DNA from 2 places in the Mesorhizobium sp. WSM4847 genome. Region 2 is predicted to be linked to the other one. Evidence: predicted binding sites of a transcription regulator. Region 2 holds the regulator's gene; the other holds the start of a gene.

Region 1 (14,457 bases), on a different contig from region 2:
CCTACGCGCTCAGCGGCTTCCCGCTGAGCTTCGATTATCCAAAGCAATCGACCTTCAACCTGACTGGCGGCTTTCAGGTCAAACCGGAGTTCCTGTCGCTCTACCTGGCGCTGTCCTTCTATACGGCGGCCTTCATCGCCGAAATCGTGCGGGCCGGCATCATGGGCGTCAATAAGGGTCAGACCGAGGCAGCTGGTGCGCTCGGGCTGCGGCCGGGATCGATCCTGCGGCTTGTCGTCATTCCGCAAGCTATGCGGATCGTCATTCCGCCGCTGACCAGCCAATATCTGAACCTGACCAAGAACTCGTCCCTGGCCATCGCCATCGGCTACCCGGATCTGACGGCGACGACCGGCACGGTGCTGAACCAGACCGGTCAGGCTATCGAGTGCGTGCTGATCATGATGGTGGTCTATCTCGCACTCAGCCTGTTGACGTCGGCGGTCATGAACGTGGTCAACGCCAGAATGGCGCTGGTGGAGAGGTAGCGACATGCAGGAGCACGATCTTTCCTTCGTCCGCGTCGAAATGGCGCTGGCACAGTCGGCGCCTGCAAGCGAGCGCGGCCTGGGCGCCTGGATACGCAAGAACCTGATTGCGTCGACCGGTGACACGATCCTGACCATCATCGGCATCGTGCTGGTCGCGATGATCCTGCCGCAACTGATCAGCTGGGCCTTCATCAACGCCCAATGGACCGGCGCGGACCGTACCTTTTGCGCCACGGCGGCACAGGGCGGCGTCCAGCCGGACGGCTGGTCCGGCGCCTGTTGGGCCTTCGTCAACGCCAAGTTCGGCCAGTTCATGTTCGGCCGCTATCCGATCGATGAGCGCTGGCGGCCGATCCTGGTCGCCATCCTGTTCGTGGCGCTTCTGGTGCCGCTGCTCATCCCGAAGGTGCCGCGCAAGGGGCTGAACGCCATCTTGTTCTTCGGGGCGCTGCCGATCTTTGCCTTCATCCTGCTGGTTGGTGGCGTGTTCGGCCTGCCGCATGTCGAAACCCCGCTATGGGGAGGGCTGCTGGTGACGCTCACCTTGTCCTTCGTCGGTATTGCCGTGTCGCTGCCGCTCGGCATCGTGCTGGCGCTCGGCCGGCGCTCGAAGATGCCGATCGTCAAGATGCTGTGCGTCATCTTCATCGAGACGGTGCGCGGCATCCCGCTGATCACCGTGCTGTTCATGGCCAGCGTCATGCTGCCGCTGTTCCTGCCGGCCGGCGTCAGCTTCGACAAGTTCCTGCGCGCGCTGATCGGTGTTTCGCTGTTTGCCGCTGCCTATATGGCCGAAGTGGTGCGGGGCGGCCTGCAGGCGATCCCCAAGGGCCAGTATGAGGGTGCGGATTCGCTCGGCCTCGGTTACTGGCAGAAAATGGGCCTGATCGTGCTGCCGCAGGCGCTGAAGCTGGTCATTCCCGGCATCGTCAATACCTTCATTGGCATGTTCAAGGACACCAGCCTGGTTTCGATCATCTCGATGTTCGACCTGCTCGGCGTCGTCAAGCAGAATTTTAACGACCCCAACTGGGCAACGCCGCAAACGGCCAGGTCCGGCCTGGTGTTTGCTGCCTTTGTCTTCTGGCTGTTCTGTTTCGGCATGTCGCGCTATTCGATGTTCACGGAACGCCGGCTCGACACCGGCCACAAGCGCTAAGAACAAAAAAGGGAACCTTCCATGACAATAGAAAATGCAGTCAGCGCGGAAGAGATCAAGGTCAATGCCGCCAAGATGCAGGTTTCCACCACCGATGTCGCCATCGACATCATCGCCATGCACAAATGGTACGGCGAATTCCATGTGCTGAAGGACATCAACCTGAAGGTGATGCGCGGCGAGCGCATCGTCATTTGCGGCCCTTCGGGCTCGGGCAAATCGACGATGATCCGCTGCATCAACCGGCTGGAAGAGCACCAGAAGGGCAAGATCATCGTCGACGGCAAGGAATTGACCAACGATCTCAAGAAGATCGACGAGGTGCGCCGCGAGGTCGGCATGGTGTTCCAGCACTTCAACCTGTTCCCGCATTTGACCATCCTGGAAAACTGCACGCTGGCGCCGATCTGGGTGCGCAAGACGCCGAAGAAGCAGGCCGAGGAAATCGCCATGCACTTCCTCACGCGTGTCAAGATTCCGGAACAGGCCAACAAATATCCCGGTCAGCTTTCCGGCGGCCAGCAGCAGCGCGTCGCCATCGCCCGCTCGTTGTGCATGAATCCGCGCATCATGCTGTTCGACGAGCCGACCTCGGCGCTCGATCCCGAAATGATCAAGGAAGTGCTGGAGACGATGGTTGGCCTCGCCGAAGAGGGCATGACCATGCTCTGCGTCACCCACGAGATGGGCTTTGCACGCAAGGTCGCCAACCGGGTGATCTTCATGGACCAGGGCCAGATCGTCGAGCAGAACACGCCAGCCGAGTTCTTCGACAATCCGCGCCACGAGCGCACAAAACTGTTCCTGTCGCAAATCCTGCACTGATTGCTCTCACGCGAATCAAAAGAGCCCGGCCGAAACCCTGCCGGGCTCTTTTGCGTCTGAGCCGTCAGCAGGCGATTGCGCCCCGATTGCGAGGCCGTCCCTCATGAAAAAGCCGTCCCTCGTGAAAAAGCTTGGGCGTTTTCTCGCCATTCTGGTGGTGGCAATCGTGCTTGCCGTGGTTCTGGGCACATTCATTCCACGGCCGCTCTTGCCGGCGGCCGCCGCCGATCCCGCCGCCACCAGGCACGTCCTGGTGCTGAAAAATCCGATCCATACAGATATCGCCATCCCGGTCGATGACGACGTGCGCAAGCGCTTCCATTTCCTGGTCGGTGGCGGCATTCCGGCCGACATGGCTGGGGTCCGCTACATCGTCTTCGGCTGGGGAGGCCGCGCCTTCTATCTGGAGACGCCGACCTGGTCGGAACTGAAGGCGGCGCCGGTGATGAAGGCGCTGACATTGGACGCATCGGTGATGCATGTCGATGTCGCCGGCAACATTATCGAGCCGCACCCCGACGTCGCCGGCTTCGATATCAGCGAGCAGCGTTTTGCAGCGCTGCTCGACTTCATCGCGGCGAGTTTCCAGCAAGGGCCGAACGGTCCGATCCTGATCGAGAATGCCGCTTATTCCAGGTTCGACCGCTTCTACGAAGCCAACGGCCATTTCAATGCGCTGGTTGGCTGCAACACCTGGACAGCGGCGGCTCTGCGTATCGCCGGCCTGCGGACAGGCTGGTGGAATCCGCTGCCGGCCTCACTCGACCTGTCGATGCGGATTTATAATTGATGCTCCGGGTAATCAGCGCCTCATTCCGGCGCGCCCCCTCTGTCCTGCCGGACATCTCCCCCACAAGGAGGCACAATGAGGGAGATATTCAGTTTCGGCGCCGCGCTTCATCCTGCAACGTTGGAGATTGGCGAAAGCCGAGGTGACGGCCGATCTCCCCCCAAGTGGGGAGATGCCAAGTTTTTGGCAAAGAGGGCAGGACAGAGGGGGGCGCTGTCCCGCCAACCGGTCGAGCTTTCATTGCCGATCGCCATCCGGCGGCCGCCAGCCATAGAGCCAGTCGAGATCGGCCGCGAGCTTTTCCGGCGAGCGCCACTTCAGGAACAGGTTGCGCGCGACGGCCACCGGCCCCGCTGCATGCCAGGCGAGCCGGTTGACCGCCCCGCGGCGGGAGACCTTGGCGATGCGCGGGCGGCGCATCTTCTCCCAGGCGGCAAGCGCGCCCCACGGATCGGCGGGCGCGGCAGCCACAAAGCCGGCAAGGGTTGCGGCATCCTCGATCGCCATCGCCGCCCCCTGCGCCGCGAACGGCGTCATTGCATGCGCCGCATCACCGATCAGCGCGATGCCGGCGGGCGTCGTCCATGGCTGTGCCTGGTCGACCGTATGGATCGGCCACGCGGTCCACGGGCCGGCGTCCTCGGCAAGCCGGGCCAGTGCTGCCGCCGTGCCACGCATGGCGCCGAGGAGGATATTGGGGTCGGCGTGGCCCGACCAGCGCTCGGCGATGATCTCGCCCCTGGTGAAGGCAGCCAGGTTGAACGCCGTGCCGTTGCTGACCGGATAGGCGACGAGGTGGAAGCCGGGATGCAGGAAGGTGGTCACGCAATTGGCGGCGTCGACCGCCGCAAGGGCTTCTCCTGCGACACTGTCTGCACTGATCGTAGCGCGCCAGGCAAGCTCGCCCGAAAACCGGCTTTTGGCCGCAAACCCGCCAAAAGCCCGGATCGCCGACCAGACGCCGTCGGCGCCGATCAGCAGAAAGCCGCCGGCTTCGACTGTCTTGCCGGCAATCTCGACTGTTGCCGTGGCATGGCGCGGTCCTGTGGCGATGCCGCCGACGCGCGCGCCGGTGACGAGACTGATGTCCGGCCGTTCGGCAAGGCGCGCCATCAGTGCATCTTGCAGGTCAGCCCGATGAGCGACGAGATAAGGCGCCTGCCAGCGCCTTTCGGCCGCTTCGCCAAGCGGCACCCACGCCAGCTCACGCAGCGTGGCGGCGTCCTTGAGCACGACCGCCTCCGGCCGCACCGCCGCCGGCAACAGCCGGTCGAGCACGCCGAACTGGCGAAGGATGCGCGTCGCGTTGGGTGAGAGCTGGATGCCGGCACCGGCCGCTTCGAGGCGCGGCGCCTGTTCGAACAGCCGCACCAGATAGCCGCGCTCGGAAAACGCCAGTGCCGCGGTCAGTCCGGCGACGCCGGCTCCGGCGATAACGACCTGCCGGGACCGGGTGTCGTCCATCGGATGGCGTGCGCGTCAGGCGGCCTGGTGGATATAGAGGCATCCGGCAGGCTGTGTTTCCGTCGTCTTCAGCTTTGGCGAATAGCGAAAAAGCGTGGAGCAATAGGGGCAGACCTTTTCATTGTCGTCGCCCATGTCGAGAAACACATGCGGATGGTCGAAGGGCGGGTTAGCGCCGGTGCACATGAATTCCTTGACGCCGATGTCGATTGCCGGATAGCCCGCATCGTTCTGGAAATGGGGAATGGAATCGCCTGCCATCGTCGTCTCCTATATTTGCCGCATGACCCCGGATCATGTGCAAAATCATAATTCCACCGCGTCCTTTGCGCGTCCAAAGGACGCGCCGCGCTGTACCTGGATTGCATCTGGATCATAAGCAGTCTCTTTGCAAGATCGATGAAATCAAACTGTCGTAAAAGCCTGTCACAGGATAAGCTAAGCCGGTTAAGGCATGGCCCCGAAACCGAATTCGGTTTTGCTGGGGATCATGCGTAGCTTAAGTGGTGGGAGCGTCCTTTTGCGCGTCCACAACGACGCGCGACGCTGTGGCCAGCGGGTGCGAAACGAGCAGGAACCATGAACGAACTAAAGCCGGTGCAGAGCGAATTCACCACTGTCGAGGTGGCGAGCCCAGAGGGCGGCAATCCGGACCGCTTCGTCAACCGCGAGTTTTCCTGGCTGCAATTCAACCGCCGCGTCCTCGAAGAATCGCTGAACGCCAACCATCCGCTGCTCGAGCGGGTCCGCTTCCTGTCGATTTCGGCCGCCAATCTCGACGAGTTCTTCATGGTCCGTGTCGCCGGTCTCGCCGGCCAGGTTCGCGAAGGCATCACGCTGAAGAGCGCGGACGGCCGCACCCCCGAACAACAGCTGGAACAATTGCTGCGCGAGGTCGAGCGCCTGCAGGAGGACCAGCAGAACAGCCTATCCGCTCTGATACTGCTGCTCGACAAGGAAGGCATCGAGAGCATCAGCCGCGATGGGCTGACCAAGGACGAGAAGACCTGGCTCGAGGATCATTTCCAGGAGCAGGTGTTTCCGGTGCTCACACCGCTGTCGATCGACCCGGCGCATCCGTTCCCGTTCATTCCCAATCTCGGCTTCTCGATGGCGCTGCAGCTGCGCCAACGCAGGAATGGCGAGGAGATGAGCGCGCTGTTGCGTCTGCCGGTGGCGCTGAAGCGCTTCATCCGCTTGCCTGACCGCAAGCATCATGTCCGCTTCATTCCGCTGGAAGAAGCGGTCGGCCTCTATATCGGCAAGCTGTTCCCCGGCTACGAGGTCAAGGGCTCCGGTACGTTCCGCATCATCCGCGACAGTGACATCGAGGTCGAGGAGGAGTCCGAGGATCTCGTGCGCCTGTTCGAGACGGCGCTGAAACGGCGTCGTCGCGGCTCGGTCATCCGCATCGAATTCGACAAGCTGATGCCGGCCGAACTGCGCGAGTTCGTCGCCGGCGAGCTTGGCGTCTCGTCGAGCCGGATCAGCGTGCTCACCGGTCCGCTGGCGCTCAGCCAGATTTCCGAGATCGTCGCCATCGCCCGCGACGATCTCAAATTCAAGCCTTACAATCCGCGCTTTCCCGAACGCATCCGCGAGCACGGCGGCGACTGTTTCGCCGCCATCCGCGAGAAGGACATCATCGTTCATCACCCCTACGAATCCTTCGACGTGGTGGTGCAGTTCCTGCGCCAGGCGATGGCCGATCCGGAAGTGGTGGCGATCAAGCAGACGCTCTATCGCACCTCGAACGACAGCCCGATCGTGCGCGCTTTGGTCGACGCGGCGGAGGCCGGCAAGTCGGTGACCGCGCTGGTCGAGCTCAAGGCGCGTTTCGACGAGGAAGCCAACATCCGCTGGGCGCGCGACCTCGAGCGCGCCGGCGTTCAGGTCGTGTTCGGCTTCCTCGAACTGAAGACCCACGCGAAAATGTCGCTGGTGGTGCGGCGCGAGGACGGCAAGCTGCGCAACTATGTGCATCTCGGCACCGGCAACTACCATCCGGTCACCGCGCGCATCTACACCGACTTGTCCTTCTTCACCACCGCTCCGACAATCGCCCGCGATGTCGCTCAGCTGTTCAATTTTATCACCGGCTACGCCGAGCCGACCGAGGAGATGCGGCTGGCCATCTCGCCGTTCACGCTGCGCAAGCGCATCCTCAAGCACATTTCGGACGAGATTGGCCATGCGCTGGAGGGCAGGCCGGCCCGCATCTGGATGAAGATGAATTCGCTGGTCGACCCGATCATCATCGACGCGCTCTATGACGCCAGCCGCGCCGGCGTCGAGATCGATCTCGTCGTGCGCGGCATCTGCTGCCTGAGGCCCCAAGTGCCGGGCCTGTCGGAAAACATAAGGGTCAAGTCGATCGTCGGCCGCTTCCTCGAACACAGCCGAATCTATTGTTTCGGCAACGGCCATGGACTGCCGTCGGACGGGGCGATCGTCTACATCTCATCGGCCGATTTGATGCCGCGCAATCTCGACCGCCGCGTCGAAACCATGGTGCCGATCACCAATCCAACGGTGCATGAACAAGTCCTCGGTCAGATCATGCTGGGCAACATCATGGACAACCAGCAAAGTTTCGACGTATTGGCTGACGGAACCTCCCGGCGCGCCACGCTCGAGGAGGGCGAGGAACCGTTCAACGCGCAGGAATATTTCATGACCAATCCGAGCCTCTCCGGACGCGGCGATGCGCTGAAATCGCATGCGCCCAAGCGCATCGCGCAGTTCAAGCGCCGCAAGAAAAACGCCGCAGCGACCGGCTGATGATTTCAACGTCCCAGGGCCGGCTTCAGGACCGCCGACCGCTGTCCATCATCGACATCGGGTCGAACTCGATCCGGCTTGTCGTCTATGAGGGGCTGGCGCGCTCGCCAACCACGCTGTTCAACGAAAAGATGCTGGCCGGCCTCGGTCGCGGCATCGTCTCGACCGGAAAGCTCGATCCCGAGGCGGTGACCCGTTCGATGGAGGAGTTTCGGCGTTTCCGTGCGCTGTCCGAGCAGGCCGGCGCCGAGCATATGTATGTGCTGGCGACCGCCGCCGCCCGCGAGGCGGTCAACGGCCCCGATTTCATCCACCGCGCCGAAGATGTGCTCAAGACCGAGGTCCAGGTCCTGAGCGGGCGCCAGGAAGCCCACTATTCCGCGCTTGGCGTCATTTCCGGCTTCCACCCGGCCAACGGCATCGCCGGCGACCTCGGCGGCGGCAGCCTCGAACTGGTCGACGTCGATGGCGAGGCAATCGGCGACGGCATCACGCTGCCGCTGGGCGGTCTGCGCCTGCAGGACATGGCCAAGAACTCGCTGGCCCAGGCGGCAAAGATAGCGCGCGACGAGCTCGCGAAGGCAAAGCTGCTGAAAGGCGGGCAGGGCAGGCCGTTCTATGCGGTCGGCGGCACCTGGCGAAACCTCGCCCGGCTGTACATGGAAATGACCAGCTATCCGCTGAGTGTCATGCATCATTACGAGATCGGCATCGACAGCGCTGCGACCTTCCTCAAGCAGGTCGCCAAGGGTGAGATCGAGAAAATAAAGGGCATCGAAGGAGTCTCGAAGAACCGCCGCTCGCTGCTGCCTTATGGCGCCATCGTGCTGCAGGAGATCATGGCGGCGATGCAGCCGTCCAAGATCATCGTCTCGGCACTTGGCGTGCGCGAGGGCTTTCTCTATTCGCTGCTCGATAAAGCCGAGCAGAAGGCGGATCCGCTGATCTCGGCCTCGGAAGAACTCGCCCGGCTGCGTTCGCGCTCGGTCACCCACGCGCATGAGCTTGTCGAGTGGACGGGCAAGACCTTCGCCGCCTTCGGCATCGAAGAGACGGTCGACGAGGCGCGCTACCGCCAGGCCGCCTGCCTGCTTGCCGACATCGGCTGGCGCGCGCATCCCGAATATCGCGGCAAGCAATCGCTCAACATCATTGCCCACGCCTCCTTCATCGGTGTCGACCATCCCGGCCGCGCCTTCCTGGCGCTGGCCAACGCCTACCGTCATGAGGGCATCTTCAACGAATCGATTGCGCCGGAAATCAAGGCGCTGGCGACGCCGCGCTATATCGAGCGCGCCCGTGTGCTGGCCGCGGTGATGCGCGTCGTTTACCTGCTGACGGCGGCAATGCCTGGGGTCATGCCGCGGCTGAAATGGGAGAGGCGCGGCAATGGCGTGCTGGCGCTGGTGCTGCCGGCGTCGCTGGCCGATCTTTACGGCGAGCGGCCGGCCGGACGACTGGCGCAACTGGCGAGGGTCACCAATCGCCGGCTGGTGCTGGCGGTCGAGGGCGGCCCCACTATGCCAGCCAAGTAATCTGGGTCAGTCAAGTATTCGGCTCAATCCGGCAGCTTGTGTCGGTCAAGTCGTTTCAGCGCCGATCCGAAGCATCCGCCCGTCGATCGAGTAGGCGCCGGCGCCTGCCATTGCCAGCGCCAGAAAACCGCCCGATAGCGCGATGTCCTTCATCAGCATCTGCGAATGCATGAAGGTCAGCGTCGGATCGTCGCCGCCCTGGCCATAGTGGCCGATGAAGCCTGCCGCGATGCAGAAAGCGGCAAGCAGGAGCGCCACGATCGGCGTCTTGAGGCCGACGAGGATGAGCAGTCCGGCGATCATTTCGAACAGGCCCGTCGCCCAGGCTGCGAGTGTCGGCAGCGGCAGGCCAAGGCCGGAAAAATACCCCGATGTGCCGGCAATGTCGGTAAGCGCGTGAAAGCCGGACGGAACGAATAGGGCGGCGAGCAGCAGCCGCGAAAGCAGAAGCAGCGCATTGCGGGGCATTGGTCACCTCCGACGTCGGCGGCGGCTGGCTTCACCCCGACACCTCATCCTAGCAGAAAGTCCGGCCGGCTGATCGACGGGCATAAACCGACAACGAAAAAGGGACGCGGAAAATTCCGCGCCCCTTGCTGCAAGTGGTTCCTGGACTGCTTCAGCCGCGCTTGGCGTCGACCGAATAGGCGCCGGCGCCCGAGGAAGCCAGCACGAGAAAGCCGCCGGCAATCGCCAGGTTCTTCATGAAGCTGATCATCTGCATCTGATCGGCCCAGCTGGTGTGGGCGACCAATCCCGTGGCGACGGTGAAGATTGCCAGCACCCAGGCGGTGATCCGGGTCTGAAAGCCAATGAGGATGGCGAGGCCGCCGAGCAGCTCGAGCAGACCGACGACAATCGCCGTCACGGTCGGCATCGGCAGACCCATGCTGCCGAAGTAACCGGCGGTGCCGGCGATCGCAGTGAGCTTGCCGAAACCGGAAAGCACGAAGATGACCGAAAGCAGGATACGGCCGAGCAGGATGGTGCCTGAGGCGTTGGAAGTGGCGTTGGAAACGGTGCCGGAACCGGCAACGGACGTGTTGGTGGACATGATGGGCTCTCTCCGGGAGGGGTTGTGGTGCCCACCCACATAGAGCAGGGCGACTGTTCACCAAAGATGCAGATCTGGTTACAGATTGTTCACCGCAGTAAAGTTTTTGCGATCAGCGCAAGATCATCCCGGATGCGTCATCTCCTCCGGCCGAACCAGGCGGTCGTAGTCGGCTTCGCTGACCAGCCCGGTGGCAAGCGCTTCCTCACGCAAGGTTGTGCCGTTCTTGTGAGCGGTCTTGGCGATCTTGGCGGCGTTGTCGTAGCCGATGGTCGGCGCCAGTGCTGTCACCAGCATCAGCGAACGGTCGAGGGCGGCCTTGATATTGTCTTCCCGCGCCTCGATGCCGACGACGCAATTGTCGGTGAACGAGATGGAGGCGTCGGCGAGCAGTTGCACCGACTGCAGGAAATTGTAGGCCATCAGCGGGTTGTAGACGTTGAGCTCGAAATGGCCCTGGCTGCCGGCGAAGGTCACGGCCGCATTGTTGCCGAACACCTGGATGCAGACCTGGGTCATCGCCTCGCACTGGGTGGGATTGACCTTGCCCGGCATGATCGACGAACCCGGCTCGTTTTCCGGCAGCGACAGTTCACCAAGGCCGGAGCGCGGGCCGGAGCCGAGCAGACGAATGTCGTTGGCAATCTTGAACAGGGCGCCGGCGCAGGCGTTGATGGCGCCATGCGAGAACACCATGGAATCGTGCGCCGCCAGCGCCTCGAACTTGTTTGGCGCGGTGACGAAGGCGATGCCGGTGATCGCGGCGATGCGATCCGCCACTCTCTCGGCAAAGCCGACCGGCGCGTTGAGGCCGGTGCCAACGGCGGTGCCGCCTTGCGCCAGTTCCTGCAGGCCAGGCAGCGTCATCTCGATGCGTTTGATCGAGGAGGCGACCTGCGCGGCATAGCCTGAGAATTCCTGGCCAAGGGTGAGGGGCGTCGCGTCCTGCGTGTGGGTGCGGCCGATCTTGACGATGTGGGCGAATGCTTTGGTCTTGGCCTCCAGCGCGGCGTGCAAATGCCTGAGCGCCGGAAACAAATCGTGCACGATGCGCTCGGCGCAGGCGATGTGCATGGCCGTCGGATAGGTATCGTTCGACGACTGGCTCATATTGACGTGGTCGTTGGGATGCACCGGTTTCTTCGACCCCATGACACCGCCCAGCAGTTCGATCGCCCGGTTGGAGATCACCTCGTTGGCGTTCATGTTGGATTGCGTGCCCGAGCCGGTCTGCCAGACGACCAGCGGGAAATGATCGTTCAGCTTGCCGTCGATGACTTCCTGAGAGGCTTCGATGATCGCGTTGCCGATGGCCGGGTCGAGCCGCTTCAGCTCCATATTTGTTTCGGCCGCCGCCTGCTTGACGATGCCGAGCGCGCGAACGATCGACGCCGGCTGCTTTTCCCAGCCGATTTTGAAATTGCCCAGCGAACGCTGCGCCTGCGCGCCCCAGTAACGATCGGCGGCGACCTCGATGGGACCGAACGTGTCGGTTTCGGTTCTGGTCTCTGGCGCGCTCACATATTTCTCCGGTCTGTCGAACCCGGCACCGGCGTATCGCGTTGCACAAATGGCTTCAAGCGGAGATTGCGGGCGACAAGGATGCAAATCGGTTGAAGGAGCGCCTCTCACCGCCCAAGCAGCGACTGTGAGGTTGGAGATAGGCGCAGCGTTTCCGTCGGTCTGGCCAGGCTCGACTGCAATGCCTGCCAGGCCGGCGCCGCGGCAAGCGCGGCTTCAACGCTTTCGTGGGCGTCCGCGCTGTCGAAGGCGGCGACGCTGATGAAGACGTTTTCGCCTGATCGCACCGGCAGGCGGGGAAAGCTGTTTTCGGCATGTTCGGAGACAAACGCAGCAAGTGGCCGCGCGCCATGTGCCGCCAACACGGGAATCGCATCGGCTTCGAAGCGGCTGGCGAAGCCGGCTTCGGCGCCGGGCCGCAGATGATGAATCTTGATAGCAACAATATCCGACAAGCGATTGTCTCTGCTTGGCTTTTCGTGACCCGGCAAGGCCGCCCGTTGTGCGCCCGACAGTTCGAAGCCGGCGCCCGGCCATGCCGGTTTCAGCAACAGCACGTCGTCGGAGGAAATCATCGTGGCGTTGGCGGCGTCGCGCCAGGCGGCCCATACGGGTCCCTCATAGAAAGCGGTCAGTGCATTTTTCCGCGCGACCATGCCGTCGAAGCCGCGCAGCCAGATGAACATGTCGGGCCGGTCGAGATCGCGAAACTGACCGATGATGGTCATGTCAGCCGCTTCCTGACCCTCGATCAGATGACCGTCGAAGATGCCGATCAGCGTGTCGCGCCGCCCAGGTTTCAGCGTGTATTGCCTGAGTTCGACGACCGGCGAAGCGTTGAGGCCGGATTTCGACGCGGCATTCAGGGGCAGGCTCATCGCGCAATCTCCAAAACAGGGCATTCGTCCTGTTTTAAAAACAGACCGGTTGTCCTGTTTTGTCAATCTGCTATCGTTGGAAAATGTCAGCAGAGATGACCGCTCGCCCAAGGGGGCGGCCCGGCAAACGCACCAACGACCCGGAAGGCCTGCGCAAACGCGTGCTCGATGTCGCCGAAGCCTCCTTTCAGGCGCGCGGCTATCACGCTTCCAGCCTGGGCGACCTGATGGCCGCGGCAGGCGTCACCGGCGGCGCGCTGCATCATCACTTCCCGAACAAGAAGGCGCTGGCCCTGGCGGTGATCGAGGAGCGGGTCGCCGCGGCCGTCGAAGCAACATGGATCGCGCCGGTGCAGGCGGCAGGCTCGGCGCGCGAGGGCGTGCGCAGCGTGTTCGAGGCCGTGGCCGCGGAACTGGAGCAACAGGGTTTCGTGCGCGGCTGCCCGCTCAACAACCTGGCGCATGAGCTGTCGCTTGCCGATCCGGATTTCCGCACCGCTCTTGCCGGCATCTTTTCGGCGTGGCGCCAGGCGATCGCCGCCAAGGTCGGGGCCGACCAGCAAGCGGGCAGGGAGCAGGACACCGATCCGCAGCGTTTCGCGGCACTCGCGGTCGCCACCTATTCCGGCGCCATGTCGATGGCCAAGACGACGCAGGATTCTGCTGTGCTGCGCGATTGCCTGAACGCGCTGGAGCAGGGAGTTTCCTCAGCAAGAGCGAAGCGACGTCGCAGGGTGCTGCGGCAGTACAAAGCCTTTTGATGCCGGACCGCCAGTCGGCTCTCTGCCCTGCCGGGACTTAATTCGGCAGCGGTTTGATGACCTCGTAGCCGACCACGCTTTCGGCGTTGGTGCCCTCGTCATAGCGCCTGGCCAGAACGGCCTGCAGATCGGGCGCATAGAGCGCGGTGAATTCATCCTGGGTCTTGCCGGCCTCGTTCTTGATCGTCTGCCTGACCGCCAGCACGTTGTATTTGCAGTCGCCCAGGCTGAACGTCTCCTTGCCTTTTACGTTGATCTCGAGCGTCTCGGTGTCCTTCGGCTGTTTGTTTGCAGCGAGGCGGACGAAAACGGTCGTGCTTTTCGCCCCGGCCTTGAGCGGAAACAGCTTTCTGAGATCGGAAAACGGGATCATCGCAAGCTGACCGGTCTCGCTGTCGCGAAACACCTCGATCAGACCGCCGAACAGAAACTGCGTCTGCGGCGATTGGGATTGGTATTCGTTGGCGACCGACACCATTCCACCCGCCGCCGGTCGAAACTCGCTGTGGATGCCGGGCCTTTCGAGAATGAATCCGGCCTTGGCGGCTTTGGCGTCGATGCACTCGGCACCATGAGCGGCGCTCGCCAGGATGGTAAGTGCCGTTGCGATGGATATAGTCTTCATAGCGTTTGCCCGCGCAAGTTGAGTCCTGACCTGAAGCAATGCCAGACCTGCGGCAGCGTGTCGACATACCGTTCGCGGCAACTGGACGAAGAGGCGCCGGCTGTGCTGAATTTCACGCCATGAATCGCATCTCGGCAGGATCACTCTCCCGGCGCCGCTTCCTGACGCAGGGAGCAGGGTTGGCCGCGGCCGGCGTCCTTGCGCGACCGGCACTCGGACAGACCAGACAGCGCATTGCGCCTGTCGACGCCACCTTCCTGTTCGTCGCCGATGTCCATGCCTGCCGCATGGCCAGCGGGCTGAGCCCCAATTGCCACCAGGAAGGCAAGACCGACGCCGCCTTGCTGCGCAGCGTCGCCGCGTTGAACGCCATTGGCGAGAAGCACTGGCCGGCCGAAATCAACGGCATCGCCACCGGCCTGCGCTCAGCCGGCAGCCGCATCGACACGCCGCTCGGCCTCGTCGTCGGCGGCGACATGACCGACGACGGCGGCGGCCAAGTCATCCAGCCCAGCGAAGGCACGCAGTTGCTCCAGTTCAGCCAGCGTTTCCAGCAGGGCGTCGGCCCCGATC
Region 2 (14,457 bases):
GGCGGCGACGCTCGAATTCCTGGCCGCCATCGACTACGCGCTGCCCCAATGGGCGAAGGAGTACATGACGGCGATCGAAAAGAAGCTCGGCAAGGCCTATGCCGAGCCGGCGGCCGACGTGCGCGGCTATATCGCCCATGTGAAGTCGCAGGCCGGGGCGTGAGGCTTTCACTCTCACGGTTTTGCTTGCCCAGGCCGATCTAAACCGAGCCCGAAGGCCCGCGGCCTTTTACGGGACGTAAGAATGTTTGAAGCGTCGACGACGAAGCGACGATTGACCTGGAGGCAGCGGTCCTGATGATCAGGCCTGCGCGGGTGGCGTCCATAGAAGGGACTGTGTATGACCCGCAAACTACCCTTATTCGCCGCGTTCGGCCTGGCGCTTGCTGCCCTGGCGGCGTGTGACCAAACTCAATCGGGAGGAACGCAGGCGACGACCGCTGGCCAATTGCCGCCACCTCCAGCCGACACGATAACGCCGGCACCCGCAACCCCGCCAGCTCAGACAGCCCCTGTTCAGTAGCAGATCGTCGTTTTCAAAAAGGAACCCTCGCCCCGAGAGGCGGGGGTTCGCTTTTGCCATTTCAGCTGCAAAGCGGTGCGGCATGACTGATGCTGCGCTTGTCGTTCAGGGACCGAACATTACAAGCTCGGTGAACGACAGATCTCCAAGCGAGGGTGGTCTGGGACCCCTAAAATATTTCAGCCCGCTGTTGGCGCGGTACCACCCGAACAGACCTCCAATCGGCTCCCTGGCGTCGACGACGCAAAGCAGGATGCCGCTTCGCAAGAGAAAGCGCCCGATGGCACCGGCGCACCGGCTCAAATCCGCGAGGGAGCGGCAATAGACGATCTGATAGGATGGGATAAGACCGCGCAATATCCGGCGCGGCATCAATACGAAAGGAAACGCTGCTCCGTCGCAAATGCAAATCAATGACCGGCAGCCAAGTGCTGAGTGTTCCGAGAGTATGTACCTCTCGCTGTCGGACAGCATCGCCATTTCCGCAAGATCGGGACGAGCTTCAAGCACGCGACATGACCGCTGCGCCGAACTAAAAGCCGGCAAGAAGGCAAATTGTCCGGTGGTGAAGGGCCGAAAACCGAGCGCCCAGTTGGCTTTCAACGTTGCGGGCGCCGGCGAAATATTGGTGTAGGTCACGTCCCTTCGCTTGAGAATCGTCGTGACCAATTTGGCGCCATAGGGACGGAATTCTTCATCGACGGACCAGCTTGAAAGGTTGCAGCGGACTTCGTCGCCTTCCTGCCCGGGATAACGGGTATAAAGGGTCAGCACAACGCCGACGATCCGATCGGCCTTCTCCAAGGCCAAGCCGTATTGTGGGAACTCGGCGACGGGAGGCCGCTGCGACAAACGGGTCAGCGCCTGTATCCAGTAACTCCGGTCACGCTTCGGAAACCCCCGGCACAGGCAGTCGACCACTCCTTGCCAATCTGCTTCGCGAATTGGTCGACAGCGAACGCCAGGAGGGAGAGCGCCAAGCACGGCCATAAGTCGACTTCCAGAATAGGCTAAAGCGCGCCGCGGCTGAACGGATCCAATGCGACGCGCTTAAGTTCTTGTTTTTATGCATGTCGTTATCGCAAAAACGCTGCGCACCTTCGGGTCAGGCACGAGGCATGCTTTTGCGCGACATGCATTGGTTACGTCGATATGCCTCATACGCTAACACGTTAGTGTACAACGATTAATAATATGTGCCGCATTTAAAGACGACTTTCCGCACTGATCACGAAGACGCAAATCAGATTGGCCACGACGCGTCGACGAGCGGTTCCCGTCGGTTAAGGATCCGTTAACCAAATCCCTATCTACTGGTCGGCAATTCACCTCCAACCCGTGACCACGGATGTACTGGCGCGGTCGAGGTGGAAGGAAAGGTCGGCCATGTGCCGGCCTTTTTGTCTCGCGGGCTATTGTCCCCGGGAAGCCGCGGCTTCAAGCGCAGCGGCACGCTGATCGGGCCGCCGATTCAGCCAAGCGTTGTTCGATGGCGTCACCTCGAGCGATCGGACCGGTTCACCAGATATCAGTATTGCCCGCGTCTCGCATTGACATGGCGTGCCAATTCCGGCGTCTCGAAGACGTAGTCGCTCCAGGCCGATTCCGGAATCTGACCGACCAGATAGCATTCCAGCAAAAGACTTTGCTCAGGACTGAGAGGTCTCGGCGCGCGCTCATGGTCCATTCTCAGCGAGTGAAACAGACTTCTGGGCGAGTGAAGCAGATTTCCGGGCAAGTGAAACAGATTTCTGGTCACGTTCGAGACAGTGAAGTGGATCGACATGTGTTCGGTCTCCTTTGGCCATCCAGCGCCCAGGGATCGGGATCGATCTCCGCTCCGCTGCCTTCGGCTCGGAAAGGACCATGCGCCAAATCAAAACGCTACAGCTTGTATTGTGCGTCCAAAGCGACGCGCGGCGCTGCAATGGCTGTTTAACGTCGAAGGCCGGATAAGGTTCAACGCGGCTGGCGGTAACGCCGATCAGGCAGCCCGAAACCCACCAGGTCGGCTCATGCTCTCGGCCTGCGCGTCTGACCGAACCGCTGCGGCAGCTGCTCAGCAACGTTTTCAAGGCGGCGCATCTTTTTAGCTGCTAGCGCTTGAATGCCGGCTGGCTATTCGCAGACCATGCGGACCCGTTTTCCGGGTTGGCTGACGTTCCTGCAGGTGAGCGGTTTCGCCGGCTCGGATGACGGCGTCGGCGGCTGTTTGGCAATCCTGGCGATTTTCCTTCTCGGCGCCGCGGAGGTGTCGATTTTGCGGGCCGCCGCTGTTTCAGGCGTTTCGGGCGCCGCAGGAAAGATATCGGTCTGCAGCAACTGAGGCCGTCCGGCTTGCGCCTGCTGCGGCGGCCGGTCCCAGAACCGCCGGACATCGAGCGGCCTTGGAATGACGACGGTGCCGTCGTAGCTGCGCGAGCAGCCGCCCCCTAGCAGCAGCATCGGGCACACGAAAAAAGGCAGGATCCGTCGCAACATCGGCAACACCCTTGCGGGATCTATAACGCGGCTTCGGTTCTACCGACAACCGTCGGAATACACTGCGGGCAAGGCTAGCGCATGACCCGGAGAATCGGAATCGATTTCGCTGGGGATCATGCGCAAAAATCAAAGTGCCGCAGCGTCCCTGGCGCGACTTTGGCGCGATTGGGGGTCGGGCATGGACGATTGCCTGCCCAAGCCCATCAGCCCTAAGCCCATTAGCCAAGGGGCGCCTTGCTCGAAAAGGTCCGCGGACGGGAAATCCAGCGCGGGATAGCCACGTCGGCCTATCGGGTCCAGCCGATTCGGCGACGCTTTGCGACAAGACTATGGTGCGATCGCACCATACCAAAGCATGCGTCCGGTTGGAACAATAAGCGCATTCGAGTTCCGCTCCTCCAGTTACGGGCGGGAGCAGCGACCGCCGGCAAGAAGCAGGGTCAGATTTACCCCAACGGACCTGCTTCGGCGATGGCACGGCCATGACCTCCTTGGCCGCATGCAACGCGCTCCCGCCCGGATTTTCTTTTTCGGCGCCAATTGTTCGCCCGTCCAGGCAAATGCCGGCCGCAATTCGCGCAAGCTGCTGATTCCAGCGGCAAACCACGGCTGTACCGGCGAGACCCGCGGCCCTTCCTTTTGGACAGGGCTGTGCGGCGGTTACCGGGCTGACATCAAACTGTCATGTGACTGTAATAATCGGGGGCTATGGCCTCAGCGGGCGCCGAAGGAATGGCGCCGAGAGACCATTTTTCCGAACAGGAGCAGGCCACATGAAGAAATTCCTCCTTACGGCGTCGGCCGCGGCGCTTGCGCTCGCCGCGTCGGCTGGTTATGCCGCCGCGCGCGACCAGATTCAAATCGTTGGTTCGTCCACAGTGTTCCCCTTCACGACGGCTGTCGCTGAAAAGCTCGGCCAGAGCGGAAAGATCAAGACCCCGGTTGTCGAGTCGACTGGCACCGGCGGCGGCATGAAGCTGTTTTGCCAGGGCGTCGGCGAAAATACCGCCGACTTCACCAATGCCTCGCGCGCCATTAAGGATAGCGAGCTTAAAACCTGCAAGGCAAACGGCGTGACGCCGGTCGAGATCAAGGTGGGCTTCGACGGCATCGTACTGGCCAACTCGAAGGCAGGGACTGTCGTCGATCTGACCAAGGAACAGGTTTTCAAGGCGCTCGCCAAGAACGTCGCTGTTGACGGCAAGGTCGTCCCCAACCCCTACAAGAACTGGTCGGATGTCGATGCATCGCTTCCCGCGACAAAGATCGAGGTGCTTGGCCCGCCGCCGACTTCCGGCACGCGCGATGCATTCGTCGAGCTCGTCATGGATGCGGCCTGCCAGGAAGAAGTGAAGGCGGCTAATGAAAAGGGCTGCGGCGAGATCCGCGAAGACGGCGCTTTTGTCGAGGCCGGCGAAAACGACAATCTGATCGTCCAGAAGCTGGAAGCCAACCCCAACGCCTTCGGCGTCTTTGGCTTCTCGTTCCTTGACCAGAACGCCGACAAGCTGCAGGGCCACAAGGTCGATGGCGTCGAGCCGACTTTCGAGAACATCGCATCCGGCGATTACGGCGTTTCCCGCTCGCTCTTTGTCTATGCCAAAAAAGAGCATGTCGGCGTCATCCCCGGCATGCAGGAGTTCATCGCCGAGTACACCTCGGAGGCTGCATGGGGTCCTGATGGTTATCTGGCCGACAAGGGCCTGATCCCGCTGCCGGACGCCGAGCGCGCCAAGTCGGCCGAAAACGCCAAGGCCCTGAAGGGCATGGGCTCCTGATGTTTCGGGGGTCCGAGCGTACCGCTCTGACCCCTCATATCCTAGAGCACAAAGCGCGGGACCATAGGTCCCGTGCTTTGAGCCGGTGAATGACCGGCGGTCGAGGGGACGTCCCGAATCATGGTCGGTTATCTCGTTGTTCTTCTGGTGGTTCTGGCCGCTGCTGCCTATTGGCTCGGCCGGACCCGCGCCATTGCCAGCGTCAATGGCAACGTCGCGCGACTGCATTCGCTGCCTGGCCAGCATGGCATGTTTCTGGCGCTTTTTGCTGCCGGTCCCGCGCTGCTTGCGATCGTGTTGTGGTCGCTGGTGACGCCAGGAATTGAATCGTCGATCGTTACCGACCGCTTCTCCTCCGAGTTGTCGGGAATGGGCGTCCCGCAGGTCGAAGCTTTCATCCGCGACGCTCGCGCGATGGCCTTTGGCGGGCTTGTCGGCTTTGCCGATCCAACGAAAGAGGCGGCCGCCGCGCTCTACAAATCGGTCCATGCGACCAGCACCTGGATCATCTGGACCGTCGCGCTCGTGCTTTCCGCGTCCGGATTTTACTGGGCCTATTCACGCATCGCACAGGCCTACCGGGCGCGCCACGTGGTCGAGCGCGTTCTTCGCGCATTCTTGATCGCCTGTTCGGTGGTCGCGATCCTGACGACGATCGGCATCGTCCTGTCGCTGATCTTCGAGTCGCTGCGGTTCTTCCAACAGGTGCCGTTCTACAAGTTCCTGTTCGGCACGCATTGGTCGCCGCAGAGCGCCTTCACCGGCGCGGGAGCGGAGGCCGGGGCGGTCAACGAGGACATTTTTGGCATGGTGCCGCTCTTTGCCGGCACGTTGCTCATCACCTTCATCGCCATGCTGGTGGCTGCGCCTATCGGGCTGATGGCTGCGATCTACCTTTCGGATTACGCCTCCAAAAGCGTCCGCGCGGTCGCAAAGCCGGTTCTGGAAATCCTCGCCGGCATTCCGACCGTCGTCTACGGCTTCTTCGCCGCGCTGACGGTTGCGCCCTACTTCCGCGGTATCGGCGAAAGCCTGGGCCTCAACGTCGCGTCTGAATCCGCGCTCGCCGCAGGCGTGGTCATGGGTATCATGATCATTCCCTTCGTTTCCTCGCTTTCCGACGATGTGATCAACGCCGTTCCGCAATCCCTGAGAGACGGTTCCGCGGGCCTCGGCGCGACCAAGTCGGAAACCATCCGCAAGGTGGTCCTTCCCGCTGCCCTTCCGGGCATCGTTTCGGCGATGCTGCTTGCCGTCAGCCGCGCAATCGGCGAAACGATGATCGTAGTCATGGCGGCGGGGCTGGCGGCAAACCTCACGGCAAATCCGCTCGAAGCGGTCACCACCGTGACCGTGCAGATCGTGACACTGCTTGTGGGCGACCAGGAGTTCGACAGCGCCAAGACGCTTGCAGCCTTCGCACTCGGCCTGGTGCTGTTCTGCATCACGCTTACCCTCAACATCGTCGCTTTGCGCGTCGTCCAGAAATACCGAGAGCAATATGACTGATGCGATCTCGTCATTCGGCGGCGTCGGACGGCCGGTCAGCGTTCATACCGACGATGCCGCGAAGGCGCGGCTGAAGGGCCGCTACCGCACGGAAAAATGGTTCAAATGGCTCGGCGCCGCAGCTGTCGCGTTGGCCGGCTTGTTCCTTGTGCTGCTCCTGTCGACGATCGTCACGCAGGCGATTCCGGCGCTGCGGCAGAACTATGTGACGCTGCCGATCGATCTTTCAGCGGCCAAGGTCGACCCGGCGAAACTCGACGAAGTGAACTACGACGCCATCGCTCAGGAAGCGCTTACGGCAAAATTTCCGGATGTGAAGAGCCGCCAGGACAAGCGCCTTCTGCGCGGGCTGATTTCCACCGGCACAGGCGTGTTCCTGCGCAAGGATATTGCGGCTGATCCGGGGATGCTCGGAGGAACGGTGGACTATGCGGTTCCAGTTGACGATTTTGCCGACCTCTATCTCAAGGGTTTGCTTGCCGACGTCGGTTCGGACGAAGCGATTTCGACAAGCGTCACGCCTTCGGAAACCAGCGGCGACATCGATCTGACCTTCGGCGACGATGCCATGCTGGCGCTGGCGCGCGGCCATGGTGCGACCGAGGGCGAAAACGGCATGTTTACGCTGACGAGCGGCGCGTCGTCGCTGCTGGTCGCGTTCAATGGCGGCACGGTCAAGCTGACCTCGCTGTCGTCTGCGGCCAACGGCACGGTGATCGCAAAAGGCACGGTGATCGAGGCGCTGGACAGCACGGCGCCCGCCGCGAGCGGCCAGGCATTCCTGCGCGTCATCGAGACGCCGGAAGCATCGCGAAAGATTTCGGACAAGGTGATCGTCTGGCTCGACACGCTGAAGAGCGCCGGCCTGATCGAAAGCCGGTTCAACTCGATCTTCTTCTTCACCGGCGCAAGCCGCGAGCCGGAATTGGCTGGTGTCTGGGGCGCGGTCGTCGGATCGTTCCTGACCATGATCGTAACCCTCGCAATCGCCTTCCCGATCGGCGTTTCAGCGGCGATCTATCTTGAGGAATTTGCGCCCAAGAACCGGCTGACGACGATGATCGAAGTGAATATCAACAATCTGGCGGCGGTGCCTTCGATCGTCTTCGGCCTGCTTGGACTTGCCGTATTCCTGAATTTCTTCGGCATGCCGCGCTCAGCCCCGGTGGTCGGCGGCATGGTGCTGGCGCTGATGACCCTGCCGATCATCATTATCGCCTCGCGCGCTTCGCTGCGCGCCGTGCCGCCTTCGATCCGCGAGGCGGCGCTTGGCATCGGAGCGTCCAAGGTCCAGACCGTATTCCATCACGTCCTGCCACTGGCGATGCCGGGCATCATGACCGGCACCATCCTCGGAATGGCGCATGCGCTCGGCGAAACCGCGCCGTTGCTGATGATCGGCATGGTCGCCTTCATCGTCGACATTCCCGGCGGCTTCACCGATCCCGCGACGATCCTGCCGGTGCAGATTTTCATGTGGGCGGATTTCCCGGAAGCGGGGTTCCAGCAGAAGACTTCGGCGGCGATTTTGATTTTGCTGGTGTTTTTGGTCATCATGAACGCCATCGCGGTGATACTGCGCAGGCGCTTCGAGCGGCGCTGGTAAGGAGTAGAGGATATGAACATCATGACGGAAGCCGGCGTCGAGCAGAAACTGAGCAGCGCAACCAACGCCCCTTCGATCAAGATGAAGGGCGAAAAGGTCTCTGTTCACTACGGCGAGAAGCGAGCTCTGTTCGACGTCGATCTCGATGTCCGCGAGCATCAGGTGACGGCGTTGATCGGGCCATCGGGCTGCGGCAAGTCGACGTTCCTGCGTTGCCTGAACCGAATGAACGACACCATCGATATCGCGCGGGTGAGCGGCAAGATCACGCTCGACGGCGAGGACGTCTACGATCCGAAAATCGATGTCGTCGAGCTGCGAGCTCGCGTCGGCATGGTATTCCAGAAGCCGAATCCGTTTCCGAAGTCGATCTACGAAAACGTCGCCTACGGTCCGCGCATCCACGGCCTGGCCAGGAGCAAGGCCGAGTTGGACGGCATCGTCGAATCGAGCCTGAAGAAGGCCGGCCTGTTCAACGAGGTCAAGGATCGCCTGCTCGAGTCGGGTACCGGACTGTCCGGCGGACAGCAGCAGCGCCTGTGCATCGCGCGCGCCATCGCGGTGTCGCCGGAAGTGATCCTGATGGACGAGCCCTGTTCGGCGCTCGATCCGATCGCCACCGCCCGCGTCGAGGAACTGATCGACGAACTGCGCCAGAACTATACGATCGTCATCGTCACCCATTCGATGCAGCAGGCGGCGCGCGTGTCGCAACGCACGGCGATGTTCCATCTCGGCTATCTGGTCGAGGAGGGCGCGACCGACAAGATGTTCACCAACCCCGACGACAAGCGCACCCAGGACTACATCACCGGCCGGTTCGGCTGAGCGGTCCGGCGAATTTCGAACACGAGGACAGCACCATGGGTGAACACACCGTCGCATCTTTCGACGAGGAACTGGAGCACATCGACCGGCTGATCCGCGACATGGACGAGCTCGCCGCCGCAATGGTCGCGGCCTCGATCCGCGCGTTGCTTGCGTCGGACAATGCGATGGCGCAGCGCGTCGTCTCGGACGACGCCATCATGGATGCGAGGCAGCGCGAACTCGATGACAGCGCCATCACGCTGATCGCCAAGCGGCAGCCGATGGCGCAGGATCTGCGCGCCGTGGTTGGCGCAATCCGCATGGCGGGCGATCTCGAGCGCATCGGCGATCTGGCCAAGAACATAGCCAAGCGGGTCAGCGCAGTCGGGCAGAGCGCGACGCCGCGTAATCTGTCGCACGGTATCGACGCGATGGCGGACCTCGTTCTTGTGCAGCTGCGCGGCGTGGTCGAGCACTATGTGTCGCGCGATGCCGGCGCGTTGAAGGAACTGCGCGCCGACGACCAGAAGATCGACGTGAAATACACGGCGGTTTTTCGCGAGCTCCTGACCTACATGATGGAGGATCCGCGCAACATCACCGCCTGCACGCACCTTCTGTTCTGCGCCAAGAATCTCGAGCGTATCGGCGATCACGTCACCAACATCGCCGAAAACGCCTACTTTGTCGTGACCGGGCAGCAATTGCCGGCGGATCGCCCGAAGCTCGACGAAACGACGATGTCGGCGCCGGCGACATGACAGGAGTGACCGGCCGATGATCGCGCCGCGCATCATGGTGGTGGAGGATGAAGAGCCGCTGGGCGTCCTCCTCCGTTATAATCTGGAATCCGAAGGCTATCAGGTCGAGGTGGTGACGCGCGGCGACGAGGCCGAAATCCGGCTGCAGGAAAACGTGCCCGATCTTTTGGTGCTCGACTGGATGGTGCCGGCGGTTTCCGGCATCGAGCTTTGCCGGCGGCTTCGGGTGCGCCCCGAAACCGAGCGGCTGCCGATCATCATGCTGACCGCGCGCGGCGAGGAGAGCGACCGGGTGCGCGGCCTTTCGACCGGAGCCGACGACTATCTGGTCAAGCCGTTCTCGACACCGGAATTCATGGCCAGGGTCAAGGCGTTGCTGCGCCGCGCCAAGCCGGAAGTGTTGTCCAGCGTGCTCAAGGTCGGCGACATCATGCTCGATCGTGAATCGCACCGGGTCTATCGCAAGAAGAGCGAGATCCGGCTCGGGCCGACCGAATTCCGGCTGCTCGAATTCATGATGCGCCACCCGGGCCGGGTCTTCTCGCGCAGCCAGTTGCTCGACAATGTCTGGGGCGAGACGATCTACATCGACGAGCGCACGGTGGACGTCCATGTCGGCCGGTTGCGCAAGGCGGTCAACAATGGTCGCATGCCCGATGTCATCCGCACCATCCGCGGCGCGGGCTATGCGATCAGGGAAGACTAGGGGATGTGCTGATATTCAGGTGATGCCGGCCTGCGAACGGCTGATACCTGCGCTTCCGGTGCTCATCTCATCCAAGAGTACGCTCCGCTCCGGTTCTCGGAACCCGCCATTCTCGACTCGGCCTGACCTGAACCTCAACACACCCCAAGTCGCGACCCGGGAATCCTTCAAGCCACGTTCTTTCCGACCGAGCCGGCTCGTGCCTGGATGCTCGGCGCGAAAATCTCCTGGTCGACGAAGCTTAGCGCCCGCATGGCGCAACCTTCGCGGATCAGCGGCAGCTCGTTCGGCTCGGTGTCGAAGGAAATCAAACCCGAATGCTGGCCGCCGGCGGTCTGGGCGATGGCCTCGCGCAGGGCCGGCTCGATCAGGTCGAAGGCGGCAGCGCTGGCGCCGACCATGGCCACCGGCGCCGGATCGATCAGCGCAAACAGGCTGCCGAGCCCGAAGCCGAGCGCCTCGCCGGCCTTGCGGTAGGCTTCGCGCTCCGGTCCGTCCGTCTCGCGCGCCCGGGCCGCCAGTGCCCGCATCTCGGCGTCGCTGACATCGGCGACCGGCTCGGCGTTCTCGCTCAACAGCCTTGCGTTGCGCCAGATGGCGTAGTTGCCGGCATAAGCCTCGACGCAGCCGCGCCGCCCGCAGCGGCAAAGCGCGCCGCCCGGCCGATGGATCATGTGGCCGAATTCGCCGCCTGAGGAGTGGGTGCCGGTGAACAGCTCGCCCTTCAGCACCAGCCCCATACCGATGCCGTGCGAGAGCAGGATGGCGATGAAATCGTCGCGGTAGCGATCCGGGTGGCGCCAGCGCAGCGCCACGGCCATCATGTTGCAGTCGTTCTCCATGATGGCCGGGATGCCGAACTCGCGTTCCAGAATGTCGGCGAAGGCGATGTTCGTCTGCGGCGTGATCGGTGACCACAACATGGCGCGCGCATGGGAATCGGTGATGCCCTGGATCGCCAGCGCGATGCGGGCGACGCTTTGGACATCGAGGTCGGGATCTTCGAGCCGGCGCCGGACGATGGCGACACATTCGCCGATCAGCGCGTCACGCGACATGGTCAGCGTGTCCAGCCGGCGCTGTTCCTCGGCGACCACTTGTCCGGCATAATCGATGACGGCGACCGACAGGAAATTCAGCGACAACACGACGGCCAACACCGCAGCGGCTTGCGGATTGAGGCTGAGGCCGACCTGCGGCCGGCCGCGTTTCAGCGAAACCGTCTCGCTCGCCTTGCTCTCGGCCAGGATGCCTTCCTGGATCAGGTCGGCAGAGATCGCCGATATGGTCGAATGGCTGAGGCCGGTAGTCGCGGCGATCTCGGTCCGCGACGGCTGGCCTGCCCGGCGCACGGCCGAAATCACCATCGCCCTGTTGCGCCGGCGCAGATCGTCATGACGGATTCCCACCGACATTTTTTGTTTCCTCCTCATCGCCGCGGCCGCTCATGAATCGGAAGCCGTCGGTATGTCGGACAAATACTGGCAGAAGCAGAAGGGGCTGTCATTATTTATTCCGAGCCTCGAAAAAAAGCCCGACAGGACGTCAAAATCCATCAGAATTGGTGTTGACAGTGCTTCGGCGTTGGACCAGTATTTTTTCGAGGCTCGAAAAAATAGAGCCTTTGTGCCGGCCTTCGGGCCAGTTGGTCGCGCCCTACGCGGCGCAGGGAGGAATATCATGAAGAGATTCGCAGCCGCCATTCTGGCGGGGGTCGCCATGTCGCTGACGCTCGCGTCGGCCGCGCAGGCCAAGGACAAGGTCATTGGCGTTTCGTGGTCGAACTTCCAGGAAGAGCGTTGGAAGACCGACGAAGCCGCCATGAAGGCGGCGATCGAGGCCGCCGGCGACAAATATATCTCCGCCGACGCACAGTCCAATCCCGGCAAGCAGCTGACCGACGTCGAAAGCCTGATCTCGCAGGGCGCCAACGCGCTGATCATCCTTGCGCAGGATGCCTCGGCCATCGGTCCGGCGGTGCAGAAGGCGCTGGACGAAGGCATCCCGGTCGTCGGCTATGACCGGCTGATCGAGAACAAGGACGTCTTCTATCTGACCTTCGACAACCAGGAAGTCGGCCGCATGCAGGCCCGCGAAGTGTTCAAGGTGGCGCCGGAAGGCAATTACGTCTTCATCAAGGGCTCGGGCGCCGACCCTAATGCCGATTTCCTGTTCGCCGGCTCCATGGAAGTGCTCAAGGATGCCATCGACAGCGGCAAGATCAAGAATGTCGGCGAGGCTTATACGGACGGCTGGCTTCCCGCCAACGCCCAGAAGAACATGGAACAGTTCCTGACCGCCAACGACAACAAGGTCGATGCGGTGGTTGCCGCCAATGACGGCACCGCCGGTGGCGTCGTCGCGGCGCTGACGGCGCAAGGCCTGGCCGGATCCGTCCCGGTTTCGGGCCAGGACGGCGACCATGCCGCGCTGAACCGTATCGCGCTCGGCACACAGACCGTATCGGTGTGGAAAGACGCGCGCGAGCTCGGCAAGAACGCCGCCGAGATCGCCTCGCAGCTGGCCGACGGCAAGCCGATGACAGACATTGCCGGCGTCAAGGATTTCACCACGCCGGGCGGCAATGTCGTCAAGTCGCTGTTCCTGACGCCGATTGCCATCACCAGGGACAATCTCAACGTCGTCATCGACGCCGGCTGGATCAAGCAGGAAGAGGTCTGCGCCGGCGTGGCGGCGGGCACCGTCCCGGTCTGCAACTGATCCGCCTTCGCCAAAAAACCTGAAACGCCGCGGCTTCACGCCGCGGCGTTTTTTTCAAAAGAGTTGTTTTTCCGCGTCTCGCGGGTAATTTCTAAGCTGCTTCCGGCATCCGCGGCAGACGGCAACGGTGGGAGGACATCATGACCGACACGACTTCCAACACGCCGGTTGCTGATCGGGCGCGTGAATCCGAGCTCAGCCCCTTCGGCCGCTTCCTCAAGGCGACCGAGCTCGACATACGCATGCTCGGCATGGTCGGCGCGCTGCTGATCATCTGGGTTGGAATCCACATCCTGTCGGGCGGGCTGTTCCTCACGCCGCGCAATCTCTGGAACCTGTCGGTGCAGACTTCCTCGGTCGCGATCATGGCGACCGGCATGGTGCTGGTCATCGTGATGCGCAACATCGATCTTTCGGTCGGCTCCGTCGAAGGCGTCATCGGCATGGTGATGGGCGTTGCGCAGGCAGAATTCCTCATCCGCGTCATCGGATTCCAGCTTGGAAATCCCTGGATATGGGTCATCGCACTGGCTGCCGGCGTGGCGCTCGGCCTCATGATCGGCGCGCTTCAGGGCTTCATTATCGCCTATCTCGAGGTTCCGGCCTTCATCGTGACGCTGGGCGGCCTGCTGATCTGGCGCGGCATGGCGTGGCTGATGACGAGCGGGCGCACCGTCGCGCCGCTCGATGCCACGTTCCAGCTGATGGGTGGCGGGCCGCGTGGCTCGATCGGGGCGACCGCGAGCTGGATCGTCGGCATTCTCGCCTGTGTGGCCGTCGCCTTGATGCTGCTCAACGGCCGGTCGCAGCGCAAGCGCTTCAAGTTTCCGTTGCGCCCGGTCTGGGCGGAGAGCCTGCTTGGTGTTGTCGCCTGCGCCGCCATCCTCGGCGCCGTCTGGATCGCCAATTCCTATCCCTGGCCGATCGGCATCGTGCGCCAATACGCCCAGCGGAACGGCATCACCATCCCCGAAGGCGGGCTGTTCATCGCCCATGGCATCGCCATACCGGTGCTGATCGCGGTCGCAGTCGGCATCGTCATGACCTTCATCACCCGGCGCACCCGTTTCGGCCGCTACGTCTTTGCCATCGGCGGCAACCCGGAAGCGGCGGAACTCGCCGGCATCAACACGCGCTGGGTGACCATGAAAGTGTTCATGATCATGGGCGTTCTGGCCGCGATCAGCGCGGCAATTGCTTCGGCCCGCCTCAATGCGGCGACCAATGCGCTGGGCACGCTGGACGAACTCTTGGTCATCGCAGCAGCCGTCATCGGCGGCACGTCGCTGGCCGGCGGCTCCGGCACGGTGCTCGGCGCCATGCTGGGCGCGCTTCTGATGCAGTCGCTGCAGTCCGGCATGGTGTTGCTCGGCATCGATTCGCCGCTTCAGAGCGTCGTCGTCGGCGCCGTGCTGGTCGTCGCCGTCTGGCTCGACACAGTCTACCGCAAGCGGGTCTGAGCATGATCCCGAGCCGAAGGTCCGCGTCAGCGAAAAGTGGACATCCGTTTCGGTCCAGCATCATGCTCGGCAAAACCATGGAAAGGAACGATCATGGCT

The links. The regulator PhoB, encoded in region 2, activates phosphate uptake and scavenging genes when phosphate is short. The targets are predictions, from matches to a motif close to TGTCATNNANCTGTCAT.
Region 1: AC0L28_RS11710 (RNA degradosome polyphosphate kinase) is a predicted target of PhoB. The motif match lies at 5,130-5,146, and genes of this name have one in related genera.

Annotation. Positions count from the first base shown of each region.
Region 1 covers NZ_JBVVPY010000006.1:344,503-358,959, forward strand. The annotation lists gene AC0L28_RS11680 (amino acid ABC transporter permease) at 1-488, shown strand, start outside; gene AC0L28_RS11685 (amino acid ABC transporter permease) at 493-1,650, shown strand; gene AC0L28_RS11690 (amino acid ABC transporter ATP-binding protein) at 1,672-2,475, shown strand; gene AC0L28_RS11695 (TIGR02117 family protein) at 2,579-3,265, shown strand; gene AC0L28_RS11700 (FAD-dependent monooxygenase) at 3,503-4,729, opposite strand; gene AC0L28_RS11705 (zinc-finger domain-containing protein) at 4,745-4,990, opposite strand; gene AC0L28_RS11710 (RNA degradosome polyphosphate kinase) at 5,309-7,510, shown strand; gene ppx (exopolyphosphatase) at 7,510-9,045, shown strand; gene AC0L28_RS11720 (DoxX family protein) at 9,091-9,513, opposite strand; gene AC0L28_RS11725 (DoxX family protein) at 9,665-10,099, opposite strand; gene fumC (class II fumarate hydratase) at 10,223-11,620, opposite strand; gene AC0L28_RS11735 (NIPSNAP family protein) at 11,728-12,498, opposite strand; gene AC0L28_RS11740 (TetR/AcrR family transcriptional regulator) at 12,594-13,259, shown strand; gene AC0L28_RS11745 (hypothetical protein) at 13,297-13,884, opposite strand; gene AC0L28_RS11750 (metallophosphoesterase) at 14,004-14,457, shown strand, end outside.
Region 2 covers NZ_JBVVPY010000013.1:61,899-76,355, forward strand. The annotation lists gene AC0L28_RS19660 (glutathione S-transferase family protein) at 1-163, shown strand, start outside; gene AC0L28_RS19665 (hypothetical protein) at 629-1,513, opposite strand; gene AC0L28_RS19670 (hypothetical protein) at 2,052-2,309, opposite strand; gene AC0L28_RS19675 (hypothetical protein) at 2,642-3,004, opposite strand; gene AC0L28_RS19680 (PstS family phosphate ABC transporter substrate-binding protein) at 3,781-4,785, shown strand; gene pstC (phosphate ABC transporter permease subunit PstC) at 4,906-6,294, shown strand; gene pstA (phosphate ABC transporter permease PstA) at 6,287-7,900, shown strand; gene pstB (phosphate ABC transporter ATP-binding protein PstB) at 7,913-8,728, shown strand; gene phoU (phosphate signaling complex protein PhoU) at 8,764-9,471, shown strand; gene phoB (phosphate regulon transcriptional regulator PhoB) at 9,488-10,177, shown strand; gene AC0L28_RS19710 (ROK family protein) at 10,345-11,592, opposite strand; gene xylF (D-xylose ABC transporter substrate-binding protein) at 11,858-12,898, shown strand; gene AC0L28_RS19720 (sugar ABC transporter permease) at 13,039-14,358, shown strand; gene AC0L28_RS19725 (ATP-binding cassette domain-containing protein) at 14,452-14,457, shown strand, end outside.